4 regions of the Streptomyces sp. NPDC058697 genome follow, and region 4 is predicted to be linked to each of the others. Evidence: riboswitches for the same ligand, from Rfam matches in the RefSeq annotation. Region 4 holds a riboswitch; each other region holds the start of a gene.
What was found. A riboswitch is a leader RNA that binds a small molecule or an ion and turns the genes downstream of it on or off. The one in region 4 is predicted to bind cyclic di-AMP.

Region 1 (3,201 bases), on a different contig from region 4:
TCGTACGAGTCGCGGGAGACGAGGTTGTACCGGGGCTGCAGCGCGACGTACCGCGCGAGGCCCTCGCGGTCGGAGAGGTCGAGGGACTCCTGAAGGCGCTCGGGCGAGAGGTTGGACGCGGCGATGGCGCGTACCTTGCCGGCGCGGACGAGCTCGTCCAGGGCCGTGATGATCTCCTCGACCGGCACGGAAGGGTCGTCGAAGTGGGTGTAGTACAGGTCGATGTAGTCCGTCCGCAGCCGCCGCAGCGACGCGTCGGCCGCGGCCTTGATGTTCACCCCGGACAGACCCTTGTACCGGGGGTGGGCCCCGACCTTGGTGGCGACGACGACGTCGGCGCGGTTGCCGCGCGCGGCGAGCCACTCGCCCAGGACGGTCTCCGACTCACCGCCCTCGTTGCCCGGCACCCAGGCCGAGTAGGTGTCGGCGGTGTCGACGAAGTTCCCGCCCGCGGCGGTGTACGCGTCGAGCACGGCGAAGGACTGCGCCTCGTCGGCGGTCCAGCCGAAGACGTTGCCGCCGAGGGAGAGCGGGAAGACGTCGAGGTCGGACGAACCCAGCTTGCGGAGAGAGGTCATGGGTAGCTCAACGGCCGTACCGGACGGCCGTATTCCGAACCTGAGAACCTCTCGGACCCGCCTTACCGTAAGGCGGGTCAGCCCGTCCTACGGAGTGAGCCCCTTGCCCCGCAGCCACGCCATCGGGTCGATGCCGTCGCCACCGCTGGTGTGGACCTCCAGGTGGAGGTGCGCCCCGGTGACGTTGCCGGTAGCGCCCACGCGGCCGATGATGTCGCCGGTGGCCACCTTCTGGCCGACGCTGACACCGATCGACGACTGGTGCGCGTACCAGACCTCCGTACCGTCGTCGAGCGTGAGGACCGTGCGGTAGCCGTACGAGCCGTTCCAGCCGGCCTCGGTGATCGTGCCGCTGTGAACGGCCTTGATCGGGGTACCCGTAGGAGCGGCGAAGTCCAGACCGGTGTGCTGACCGGACGACCACAGCGCACCGGACTGCCCGAAGGTCGAGGTGATCGTGTACGAGGAGGTGGGCAGCGTGAACTGCTTGGCGAGCTCGGCGAGGCGTGCAGCCTCGGCCTTCTCCTTGGCCTCCTGGTCCGCCTTCTTCTTGGCGGCGGCGACCTTGGCCTCGGCCGCGTCCCGCTCCTTGGCGGCCAGCGTGGCCGCCTTCTTCGCGGCGGCGGCCTCGGCGGCCGCCTGGGCCTCGCGGTCCACCTGGTCCTGCTGCTGCTCGGCCTGGAGCATGATGCGGGCGCGCAGCGCCTCGCCCGCGTCCGAGTTGCCCTCCTCGGCGTCGGCGGCGGTGAGGCCGACGGCGGTGATCGGGGTGCTGGAGCCCTTGGGGGCGTCGTCGTCCGAGAACGGCGAGCCGACGTTCGGCAGGTCGGGGATCGAGATCGACACCGGGGGCTTGCCGGTCTGCGCGGTGGCCATGCCACCCGCACCGACGGCGGCTATGACACCGACGCCCAGAACGGTCGAGCTACGGGCGAGTCCTCCGCCGCGCTGCTTGGAGACGCGGTGCCTGCCGCGGACGGGAAGGACGGTCTCCGCGCTGGGATTCCAGACGTCCCACGTCTCCTCGTCCTTGCGGGCGCCGTATGCGAAGGTGTCGGGCTTCTTCTCACCCGAGGGCTCACCCGTCAACTCATCCGGCACGAACGAGGGTGTGGGGGCAGACCGGTTGGACGCCACGTAGGCGCACTCCTTTCCTTCCTTCTCGCCTACCGGGTTAGCTGACGGGTTCGGAGCAGGAAGGTCTCCTACGCGCGTCAACCGCGGTGCGCTACACCGCGAAGACGAGCGATTCACCCCAAGTGGTGGTTCCCCGGTTCCCTTGCGGGATTCGGCGCGTGCGCACGGAGCCGACTCTTGTGACGGCTGGGACGACCGCGCTGCGTTATCGAACGTTAATAGACCCGGGCACCGGATTCCAAGCTGTTCCTGATGATCGTTAAGGCTCTTGGCCTGGACTTACAGGTCATGAGCGGGGTAAATCGGGCGAGTTGATCGTCATTCAGGAACGGGAGCCCTGTTGATGGTGCGTCAGTTGTTGAGCGGAGGGATTCCGTTCGACTACCAACGGTGATAAAGGTCGCCGCAAGAGCGATCTATCTCACGGCCGCCGCACCGCGAGCAGTGCCATGTCGTCGGCGGCCCCGCCCCCGGTGTGCCGCAGGACGTCGTCCAGTACCGCGGAGAGCAACTCGTCGGGCCCGGGAAAGACCCGCCCGGACAATTGCCGCGCCGGATCGAAGAAGACGCCTCGCCGGTCCCGCGCCTCGGACAGCCCGTCCGTGTGGAAGAGCAGCATGGCCCCGCCCGGGAACTCCTCCTCCTGCGCACGGTCGGGCCAGGCCCCCAGCTCCCCCGTCCCGAGCGGCAGCGCGGGCTCCGCCGCGCCGAGCGTACGTACCTCTCCGTCGCCGTACAGGAGGAGGGGCCCGGGGTGGCCGCGGTTCACGAGGCGTACGACGGGGGTGCCGTGCGGGATCTCGGCGAGCACGGCGGTGGTGAAGTCCTCGAAGGCCGCGATGATGTCGCGCCGGACGCCTTCGCGCGCGAGCGCCCGCTCCAGCCGCTGGGCGACCGCCTCCAGACTCGCCTCCTGATCGGCGGCCTCCCGGAAGGCACCAATGAGTACGGCGACGACGGCGACCGCTCCCATGCCCTTGCCCCGCACGTCGCCCACGAGGAGCCGTACGCCGTGCGGGGTGTCCTGCACGGCGTACAGGTCGCCCCCGATGAACGCGCCCTCCTGTGCGGCCTCGTACCGTGCCGCGATCTCGAGGCCGCCGATCCGCGCCGCCGGTTCGGGCAGTACGGCCCGCTGGGCGGCCTCCGCGACCTCGCGGGCGGTGGCGAGGCGCGCGTTGCCGCGGGCCACGAGCCGGTTGATGCCGACGGCGAGCGCGGCGGCCGTGGCCACGGTGAGGATCTCGGTGACCGCGCTCGCGTCGAAGGCGAACCTGAGGTGTACGAGCGCCATGGCCGCGGTCGCCACGATCCCCGTCCACACGGTGGCGCCGAGCGAGAAGAGGGGAGCGGCGATGAGTGGTGCGGCCGTGAAGAAGGGGGCCGCGGTGAAGTCCTGCGGGGTGAGGAGGTCGTAACAGGCACCGGCGACGATCAGCAGCGCCGGCAGTGCGCGGACGAGGCTGCGCTGATACCGGGCGGTCCT
Region 2 (3,201 bases), 110 kb from region 4:
TGGACGCCGACGGAGCGGCCACCGAGGAGCGGGGCGAGGTCTACGGCTGCGCCCTCGCCTGGTCGGGCACCTGGCGGATCGCCGTGGCCCAACTCCCGGACGCGCGCGTGCAGATCACCGGCGGGGTCGGGTACGACGACTCGGGGCTGCTGCGGCTGGAGCCGGGGGAGAGCTTCGTCACACCCGTCTTCGCGGGGCTGTGGAGCGACGGCGGATTCGGCGGCGCGAGCCGCGCCTGGCACGCCTACCAGCACGCGTACGTGATCCCGGACGCGGACCAGCACCGACCGGTGCTCTACAACTCCTGGGAGGCCACGGAGTTCGACATCTCCGAGGAGCAGCAGGGCGTGCTGGCGCGGCGGGCCGCCGAGATGGGGGTCGAGCTGTTCGTGGTCGACGACGGCTGGTTCGGGGCGCGCACCAGCGACCGGGCCGGGCTCGGCGACTGGACGCCCAACCCCGACCGCTTCCCGGCCGGCCTCAAGCCCCTCGCCGACGAGGTGCACGCGCTGGGGATGCAGTTCGGGATCTGGGTCGAGCCCGAAATGGTCAATCCGGACAGCGAGCTGTACCGCGCGCACCCCGACTGGGTGCAGTTCCAACCGGGACGAAAGAGGACGGAGCTACGCAATCAGCTCGTTCTGAACCTCGCCCGCGAGGACGTCCAGGAGTACCTGTGGGAGCAGCTCGACACGCTGCTCTCCAGCGCGCCGATCGACTATGTGAAGTGGGACTTCAACCGCTGCTTCACGGATGCGGGATGGCCCGGCGAGGCCTACCCGCAGCGGCTCTGGGTGGACCATGTGCACGCCCTGTACCGCCTCCTGGACCGGCTGCGGGAGGCCCACCCGGGCGTCGCCTTCGAGTCCTGCTCGGGCGGCGGCGGCCGTATCGACCTGGGGATCATGGCGCGTACGGACCAGGTGTGGACCTCGGACAACACCGACCCGCTCGACCGGCTCGCCATCCAGCACGGTTTCAGCCAGGTGCATCCCGCGCGGACCATGGCCGCCTGGGTCACCGACAGCCCGAACACCCAGCTCAACGGCCGGGTCAGCTCGTTGCGCTTCCGCTTCGTGAGCGCGATGGCCGGAGTGCTCGGTGTCGGCGGCGACCTGACCCGGTGGAGCGACGAGGAGCTGGCCGAGGCGCGGACGTGGGTGGAGCTCTACAAGGAGATCCGGCCCGTCGTGCAGGGCGGGGACCTCTACCGGCTGCGGGCGCCGGAGGGTGGCCTGAGCGCCGTGCAGTACACGCGTGACGGCGAGGTCGTCGTCCTCGCGTGGCTCCAGGCCCAGCACTACGGCGAGCCGGTCGCTCCGGTGCGGCTGCGCGGACTCGACCCGGCAGCGGCGTACGAATGCCTCGAAACGGGCGAAGTCCACCGCGGGGCGGTGCTGTTGCATCACGGGTTGCGGACGGGGCTGCACGGTGACCTTGATGCGGCAGTTTTCCGGCTGCGTCGCATGTGACTGTTGTGTCCGTAATGGAGCCTTAAATCCAACTCGCTCTGGAATAAAGGCTCCTGGAACGGCACTCCGTGAGCAGCGTCATATTCGTGACGGTCCGCTGTTGCCATGTTCACGTAATTCAGCTGCGTTTTCAGGGATTTAACAAACGGGGGAGATCCCTGCTTTACGCAGCGTGACCGTCATTTCGGTCAGGGATCAAGAGAACGGGGCACACAGGAAACCCCAAAGGTTGTTACTGCGTCTTCATGTCGCTTACGTTCGCCACCAATCCGGACGGACGCCCAATCCTGCCGCCGCCCGGAATCCGCTCACCCACCCGTACACGGCAGGAGCGGGGGACCCACAGGTAGAACGCCTGTTCCGGTCTCCGGAACGGCTAGGGGTTAAGTCGTGCGCAAACACGGCCGGGCATCTCCAGCTCGCACCCGACAGCTCACCTCGCAGGCGCCGGAGAGGAATTCGCCATGCCCGCGAAGGGTAAGCACCGCCGTCCCAAGTCCCAGCGTTTCACCCGCTCCATAGCCGTCGCCGGAACCGGCGGCGCGGCGCTCGCCCTTCCGCTGCTCGGCGCGACCGGAGCGCAGGCCGCGACTTCGCAGTCCGCCGCCGATTCCGTGGCGAGCGTCTCGAATGTCGCGAGCAAGGCCGCCGAATCGGCGCCCGCCGCCGCCGACAAGAAGGCCGAGGCGAAGAAGGCCGCGGCCAAGACCTATTCCGTGCGAGCGGGCGACTCCCTGTCGAAGATCGCCGGCACGCAGAACGTCAGCGGTGGCTGGAAGAAGCTGTACGAGGACAACCGCAAGGCGATCGGCGGTGACCCGGCGCTCATCCACCCGGGCCTGAAGCTCTCGATCGGCAAGGCCGCCGCCACTTCGAGCTCCGACTCCGGCGCCTCCAAGGCCACCCAGTCCTCCGCGAAGAAGGCGGCCCCCAAGGCTGCCGCTCCCAAGGCTGCCGCCGCTCCCAAGGCCGCGGACGACGCCGGTGCCGCCGGCTTCACGCTGCCGGTCGCGGGCGCGAGCGTCGGCACCCCGTACAAGATGTCGGGCAGCATGTGGTCCAGCGGGTACCACACCGGCGTCGACTTCGTGGTCCCGACCGGCACGTCCCTCAAGTCCGTCGGCGCGGGCACGGTCGTCTCGGCCGGCTGGGGCGGCGCGTACGGCAACCAGGTCGTCATCCAGCTCGAAGACGGCCGCTATGCCCAGTACGCCCACCTGTCCTCCCTCTCCGTCTCGGCCGGACAGGCCGTGACCGGGGGCCAGCAGGTCGGCCTCTCCGGCGCGACGGGCAACGTCACCGGCCCGCACCTGCACTTCGAGATCCGCACCACCCCGGACTACGGCTCGGACGTGGACCCGCTGGCCTACCTGCGCGGCAAGGGCGTCTCCATCTGACCCGACGCCGGGCACGCCCACGCGGCGTACCACTCCGCTCGTCTCCGAAGGCCGGACCCTGTGATCCCCGGGGTCCGGCCTTCGGTGTTTCGGTTCTGTGGCATGGCCGGGCGATGTGTCGACAGGGTGCGAGAGCTGCGACAACATCCCTGATCGAGCGCCTTATTCCGGGATTGACCAACACTTGACGAGTGGCTTATCTCACCGCGCGTCAACCCCTTCCTACGGTCGCGTAGCTCACACCCGAAGGTGAATCATGGCCCGATGTGGCAGACGATTCGAAGAATGACAACAGATCAGTGATCGGGTCGTACGTGGCGGTGGGGGACAGC
Region 3 (3,201 bases), on a different contig from region 4:
AGCAGTCACAAGCGCAGTCGTCGGGCTGTGCGCTGTGCGCAGTCCTTGCTGTCACGCGAAAGGCAACCGCATGCTCTCCGGGAACGGTCGTCACCGTCGCCCCCGTCAGGCTCCGGCTCTCCTCGTCGCGGCGGGTGTGACCGGGTCGGCCATCGCGATCCCTCTGCTCGGCGCGACCGGCGCGAGCGCCGCAAGCGGTACGACCTGGGACGCGGTCGCGGAGTGCGAGAGCGGCGGCTCCTGGAGCGCCAACTCCGGCGACGGGTACTACGGCGGCCTCCAGATGACCCAGGAGACCTGGGAGGACAACGGCGGCCTCGACTACGCGCCGAGCGCCGACCAGGCCAGCCGTTCGCAGCAGATAGCCGTCGCCGAGAAGGTTCTCGCGAAGCAGGGCACGAGCGCCTGGGCGACCTGCGGGCTCGTCGCGGGTCTGACGCAGAACTCCGACTCGGCCGACGTCGACACGGGGGTCGCGGAGGAATCTTCCACTCCGCTGTCCGGCCTGGGTATGGGGGACAGCAGCGGGACGAAGTCCGACACGTCTGGTTCATCCAGTTCGTCCGACTCGTCCAGTGGCAGTGGCGACAGCGCGGACTCACAGGATTCCGACAGCTCCTCCTCGGACGCCACCGCAAAGAGTGACGACCCGGACAAGTCCTCCCAGAACGGGGAGGCTTCGGCCGAGGATTCCGGAACGGAAGACACCGGCTCCGGCCGTCACCGCGGTGGCAGTGCCGACGAAGGCGCCACCGACACCCGGGCGGACGACTCCGCCGGCCGGCACGCCTCGCGCAGCGACAGCGAGTCGCGCGTCGCCGCCGAGGGCTCGTACACCGTGCGTTCCGGAGACAACCTCTCGGGGATCGCCGACTCCCTTGGTGTCGAGGGCGGATGGCGGGCGCTCTACGCCGAGAACAAGGAAGCCGTCGGTGACGACCCGGACTTCATCATCCCCGGTCAGAGCCTCGACGTGGAGGGCCTGCAGACGGCCGACAAGTAGCGGTCCGCGCGGTGTGCCATGTGGTCATCAAGGCGTCGAATCGGGCGAAAAACAGCGGTAGTTCGCGCTGAATGTCCGATTTGGTGAAAGTGAGACATGGATCTCAAGACCCTGATCGTCTTTGAAATTCGGCGGATCGCGTGTCTACGGTCGTGACCGCTCGCCACTGGTGAGCCCCGACGGACGCAACGCCGAATCCTGCCAGCGGCCGTACGGGAACAGTCGTCGCGTCAAGCGCCGTAGGCAGGAGCGGGGGACCCAAGGTAAGTGCCGGACCCGGTCGTTGAGGCCAGGTACGGCTTGGGGTTAAGCCGCGTGACAGCAGTGTCGCGCGGCCGGGCAACTCACTCGGCCCGAACCCGACAGCTCACCTCGCAGGCGTCGGTGAGGGGATCACTTCATGCTGCTTTCGAGCAAGGGCAAGCACCGCCGCCCGTCCAAGGCCACCCGTTTCGCCACGCTCGCCGGTGTCACCACCGCGGCCGTCGCCGTCCCGCTGATGGGCGCCACGGGAGCCTCCGCCGCCACCGCCTCCGAGTGGGACGCCGTCGCCCAGTGCGAGTCCGGCGGCAACTGGTCGATCAACACCGGCAACGGCTACTACGGCGGCCTGCAGTTCTCGGCCTCCACCTGGGCCGCGTACGGCGGCACGGCGTACGCCTCCACCGCCAACCAGGCCTCCAAGTCCGAGCAGATAGCCGTCGCCGAGAAGGTCCTCGCGGGCCAGGGCAAGGGTGCCTGGCCGAGCTGTGGCGTGGGCCTGTCCGGCGCCTCGGCCGGTGGCGCCCCGGCGCCCTCGAACTCGGGCAACTCCGGCCAGGGCACCTCGCAGTCGCAGCCGCAGCAGAGCACCAAGTCCTCCGAGGAGCGCGCCTCGCGTTCCCAGGAGCGGCCGGCCGCGAAGAAGACCGTCGAGACCCCGACCGGCAAGAAGGTCGAGAAGGGCGACGGCGAGTACAAGGTCGTCAAGGGTGACACCCTCAGCGAGATCGCCGAGAAGAAGAACGTCAAGGGCGGCTGGGCGAAGCTGTACAAGCTGAACGACGACATCGTCGACGACGCCGACTTCATCTTCCCGGGCCAGCAGCTGCACCTCAGCTGACACCCGTCGGCCGCGACCCCCACTTCGATTGTCCGGACGTCATGTCACGTCCCGGCCGAGGCCCTGGCCGCTCAGCCTCGGCCGGATCTCCGGCCCACAGCCGGATCTCCGGACCCACAATCGAATCGCGGCTGAACCACAGCGCCCTCACATCCGTGTCCCCCATAGTGGAGGCCTCGTGAGGGCCACCCCCGTCCCCCACGGGCTCCCCGCTCCGGTGCGTGTTCCCCCGTACGCACCGGGGCGGGGCTTTTTCGTTCCCGGGCTCGCCTCTTCGGCGTTCCCGCGCTTCCCTCTCGCTTTGTTCCGTTCGGAAACAATTTACTCTCGGTTCTGTCCAGGAGGCGGTCGAGGGCTGGCCGAACCCCGGCAGCCGGTTAGGCTCATGCCGCGGGGCCACCACAGGTCCGCACCCGACCGGGCCTCCGGCCCGGAACAGCTTGCGTCACATCCCAGAAGGAGATGCTCGTGCCGTCCATCGACGTCGTCGTAGCCCGGGAAATCCTGGACTCCCGAGGCAACCCCACGGTCGAGGTCGAGGTCGGCCTCGACGACGGCAGCACGGGTCGTGCCGCCGTTCCGTCCGGCGCCTCCACAGGTGCCTTCGAGGCTGTTGAGCTCCGTGACGGAGACCCCAACCGCTACCTCGGCAAGGGTGTCGAGAAGGCCGTCCTCGCCGTCATCGAGCAGCTCGGCCCGGAGCTCGTCGGCTACGACGCCACCGAGCAGCGCCTCATCGACCAGGCCATGATCGACCTGGACGCCACCGACAACAAGGGCTCGCTCGGCGCCAACGCGATCCTCGGTGTCTCGCTCGCCGTCGCCCACGCCGCGTCCGAGGCGTCCGACCTCCCCCTCTTCCGCTACCTGGGCGGACCGAACGCGCACCTGCTGCCGGTCCCGATGATGAACATCCTCAACGGTGGGTCGCACGCCGACTCCAACGTCGACATCCAGGAGTTCATGATCGCCCCGATCGGCGCGGAGTCCTTCTCCGAGGCCGTGCGCTGGGGCGCCGAGGTCTACCACACCCTCAAGAAGGTCCTGAAGAGCCGCGGCCTGTCCACCGGCCTCGGCGACGAGGGCGGCTTCGCCC
Region 4 (3,201 bases):
TGAGGCTGGAGCAGTCGTACGAGCCCGGCCCCATCGCTCCCCACACACAGGGCTTGCCGATCTGCTCACGGGCGAAGTCGACCGCTGTCGCCGCCTTCCCGCCGTATCCCGGGGTCGACCCGCCGTAACCGGGGGTCGTAGCGCCGTATCCGGGGTTCGAGGTGGCGTATCCGGGGTTCGAAGCGCCGTCCGAGCCGATGGGCAGGCCCGTGCCGACCGGCGTACGGGCGTCGACGGGCGGAGCCATACCGAACGACAGGTCCGGTCCCATGGGCAGGTCCATGCCGATTGACGGAGCCGGAGCAAAGGACGGAACCGGAGCCGCAGCCGGAGCGGCGGGCAGGCCCATGCCGAGCGTCAGGTCCGGGCCGCCCAGGGCGTCGACGGACAGGTGCGTGCCGAAACCGGCCGACTGCGACTGCGGCTGCGACTGCTGCTGCCACCATTCGGCCTCGGCCTGGCGGTAGCCCTGCCCCTCGGTGGTGGCCCAGGCGGTCGCCGCCGGCGCGGGTTCGATGGCCGCCACCGGGGCGCTCCGCCGGGCGGTGTGCGCGGACAGCAGTTCACGGGCCTTCGCGAGCTTGCTCTGGTTCCGCTGCTTGGAGGTCTTCAGCGGCTGCCGCGGATCAGCGGCGGGCAGTGCGGGCATGACCGCGGTGGCGTCCTGACGCTGCTGGGGCACGGCCGGCAGCGCGGCGACGGGACCCGCGGTCAACTCCGCCACGGGCCGGGCGGCTGTCGCGGCGCCGGGTCCGGCGGTCAGCTCCAGGACGGGCTTGGCCGCCGCTTCCAGCGCACGGTCGGGCGACCGCTCCCCCGGACGGTCACCGGTGCTCTTGGGCCGCGCCGCGGCCTGGCCGCGGTCCGGCATCCTGTCGGGCGGCAGCACGGCGGGGATGAGGGGCCCCAGCTGCGAGCGTCCGACGTCGAACCACTGCTTGGCGCGGTCGTTCAGAGCGGGGGCAGGGGCGGAAACCGTGTCGGCGCGCCCACGCCCAGCGTCGGGTCCGGGCGTCACACGCTCGCGCGGGCGCCCCGAGTTCATCGCCCGGGTCGCGTTGTAGTTCCCGCTGACGGTCTCTGCCTGGTCGTAGAGGCTGCTGATCCGCTGCTGGACTTCTTCGCGACTCGGCTTGTCGTCCTCTCGCGCGGGCGAGGAGCCGCCGGCCGAGGAGTAGAGGTCCACTGAGGTGGCGGCCGCCGTCGCGAGGGCGGGCCGGGGTATACCCGGGAGGTTGCTGCCTCCGGGGCGCGTGGTTCGTTCCGGCGCGATGGGAGCCGTACTCCTTCCGTGCTCCGCCTACCGAGTTAGCTGTCGGGTTCGGGCGAGGAATCCGGAAGGTATGCCCTACGGCCCTTGCCCTGTCGGGCGGTTGGGCCGATTCACCCCAAAGTTCGGTTGGGTCCCCGGTTCCGGTCGCCGCGAGGGCCACCGAATTCGGCGGAGGCCGCGCGACCCGGCGAGGTTCACCGGAGGGAGTCGTGCGTCCTGTCCGTCAACTTAGCCAACATGTGCACCTCGTGTGAAGATTGAAGGGCGAAGTGTCCGATATATAACTGTGACCTTCGTCGTACCGGGTCGAGACATCGCCGGACTTCGGCGACTTCTCACGGTTCGCAACTCCCGCCGTGACGCCCGTGCCGCCCGCGCCGGGCAAGTACAGCTTCGTGAACGCGCGTTGCGCGCGCCACGGGACGGCGATCCTCGCTTGTGGGACGGGGCACCGGCTCTCCCCCGGACCGCCGGTGCCCACGCCCCACTCAGGTCATCGGCGGTACACGCGGCAGTGGAGGGCACGCTCCACCGTGGCGGCCATGGTCTGCTGGCCCTGCGCGTTGGGGTGGGCGGGTGCGGCCGGACCCTCCGGGACCAGGGGTTCGATCCAGCGCTCGCCGGCCGGCTTGCACATGTCGTGTCCCACCGTCGGGGTGTACGTGTCGACGTAGCCCGCGCCGTTTGCCGACGCCTGGCTCGCGAGCATCGCGTTGAGCTTCTTCTCGGTGTCCCGCAGATAGGCGAAGTCACCGGCCGCGAGCGGTACGGCGGAGCCGGTGCAGCCGACCCCGTCGTCCGGGAACAGGTCGGGATAGCCGACCACCAGGACCTTGGCGTGCGGAGCCCGCTGCCGGACGGCGTCCAGCGCCGCGGCGATCTTGGGAGCGGTGTCGTTGACGCGCTGCTCCAGCTGGTCGGTGCCGCCGCTGGTGAAGAAGGCCTGGCACGGGTTGCCCGTCGGGTCCTTGGACGTCAGTCCGGCGCAGGTGGCCAGATTTCTGGAGAAGCCGATGTCGTTGCCACCGATGGTCAGGGTGACCACGTCCGTGTCCGCGCCGAGTGCGTCCAGTTGCGGCGGCTGCGCGCCCTGGGGGCCGGCCAGGGCCGTCGTCGTGGCACCCGAACAACTGACGTCGGTCAGCTGCCAGTTCCTCGCTGCCGCGAGGAGGGACGGATGGTTCCGGTCGGACCGCGCACACGCGGAGTCGACCTGGGTCGGTATGCCGGGGCCGGAGGCGTAGGAGTCGCCCAGGGCCACGTAGTTCACGGTGCGCGCGGTGGATGTCGAGGGTGCCGAGGCGCTCGCCGCTGTCGCCCCCGCGGTCGACAGGGCCATCGCGCAACACCCCACCAGGGCGCCGCGCAGCAGGCCTCGTCGGCCGGGGGATCTCTTGGTCTGCTTGTTCAAGTCCGTCCATTCGTCGGGCCCCCGAAGCGCTCGTCGAGTCACTCCGCAAGTCGCTCCGCCAACAGGTGCCGGGTGCGGGGGCGTTGTGCTGTCATCACGTCAAACGCCGCACGAATCAAGGAGGTTCACTCATGGGCGGGACAACATGGGTCGGGGCTCTACTGGTTGTGGCTGCGCCGGCGGTGGGATTCGGCGTAGGCGTGGGCCCGGAAGGCGAGGACGGGGTCGTCGGAGAGCTGGATGCCGGTGGTGACGCGGGTGGGGTTGAAGGCCTGCGTGTTCCAGGGATCCTGGTCGTCGGCGGGGGCGTTGATCTCCAGGCGCCCGGCGGTGATCTCCTTGCGGTGGTCGGGCCAGACGGTGCTGGGGTCGTGGGTGGGGTCGTCGGGTTCGGCGAGTTGGATCCGCAGTTCGAACGCCACCGGTGCGTGCTCCAGGCGCTGGTGCAGTTCGTCGGTCAGGTAGTGCGGGGTGCGGGTGGCCGCCTCGGCCGCGGTCAGGTCGGTGCGTCCGGCCA

Region 1: linked by a shared signal. The riboswitch ahead of ACFWXQ_RS22115 (M23 family metallopeptidase) and the one ahead of ACFWXQ_RS03780 (C40 family peptidase) in region 4 are both predicted to bind cyclic di-AMP.
Region 2: linked by a shared signal. The riboswitch ahead of ACFWXQ_RS04250 (peptidoglycan DD-metalloendopeptidase family protein) and the one ahead of ACFWXQ_RS03780 (C40 family peptidase) in region 4 are both predicted to bind cyclic di-AMP.
Region 3: linked by a shared signal. The riboswitch ahead of ACFWXQ_RS30070 (transglycosylase family protein) and the one ahead of ACFWXQ_RS03780 (C40 family peptidase) in region 4 are both predicted to bind cyclic di-AMP.

Annotation. Positions count from the first base shown of each region.
Region 1 is NZ_JBHXSU010000009.1:22,851-26,051, forward strand. Features, by position in the region: gene ACFWXQ_RS22110 (aldo/keto reductase) at 1-578, opposite strand, end outside; gene ACFWXQ_RS22115 (M23 family metallopeptidase) at 666-1,715, opposite strand; cyclic di-AMP (ydaO/yuaA leader) riboswitch at 1,727-1,882, opposite strand; gene ACFWXQ_RS22120 (PP2C family protein-serine/threonine phosphatase) at 2,137-3,201, opposite strand, start outside.
Region 2 is NZ_JBHXSU010000001.1:1,005,185-1,008,385, reverse strand. Features, by position in the region: gene ACFWXQ_RS04255 (alpha-galactosidase) at 1-1,472, shown strand, start outside; cyclic di-AMP (ydaO/yuaA leader) riboswitch at 1,768-1,932, shown strand; gene ACFWXQ_RS04250 (peptidoglycan DD-metalloendopeptidase family protein) at 1,937-2,869, shown strand; gene ACFWXQ_RS04245 (SGNH/GDSL hydrolase family protein) at 3,169-3,201, shown strand, end outside.
Region 3 is NZ_JBHXSU010000015.1:21,134-24,334, forward strand. Features, by position in the region: gene ACFWXQ_RS30065 (transglycosylase family protein) at 71-1,003, shown strand; cyclic di-AMP (ydaO/yuaA leader) riboswitch at 1,229-1,399, shown strand; gene ACFWXQ_RS30070 (transglycosylase family protein) at 1,404-2,105, shown strand; gene eno (phosphopyruvate hydratase) at 2,574-3,201, shown strand, end outside.
Region 4 is NZ_JBHXSU010000001.1:890,372-893,572, forward strand. Features, by position in the region: gene ACFWXQ_RS03780 (C40 family peptidase) at 1-1,186, opposite strand, end outside; cyclic di-AMP (ydaO/yuaA leader) riboswitch at 1,282-1,454, opposite strand; gene ACFWXQ_RS03785 (SGNH/GDSL hydrolase family protein) at 1,767-2,612, opposite strand; gene ACFWXQ_RS03790 (catalase family peroxidase) at 2,843-3,201, opposite strand, start outside.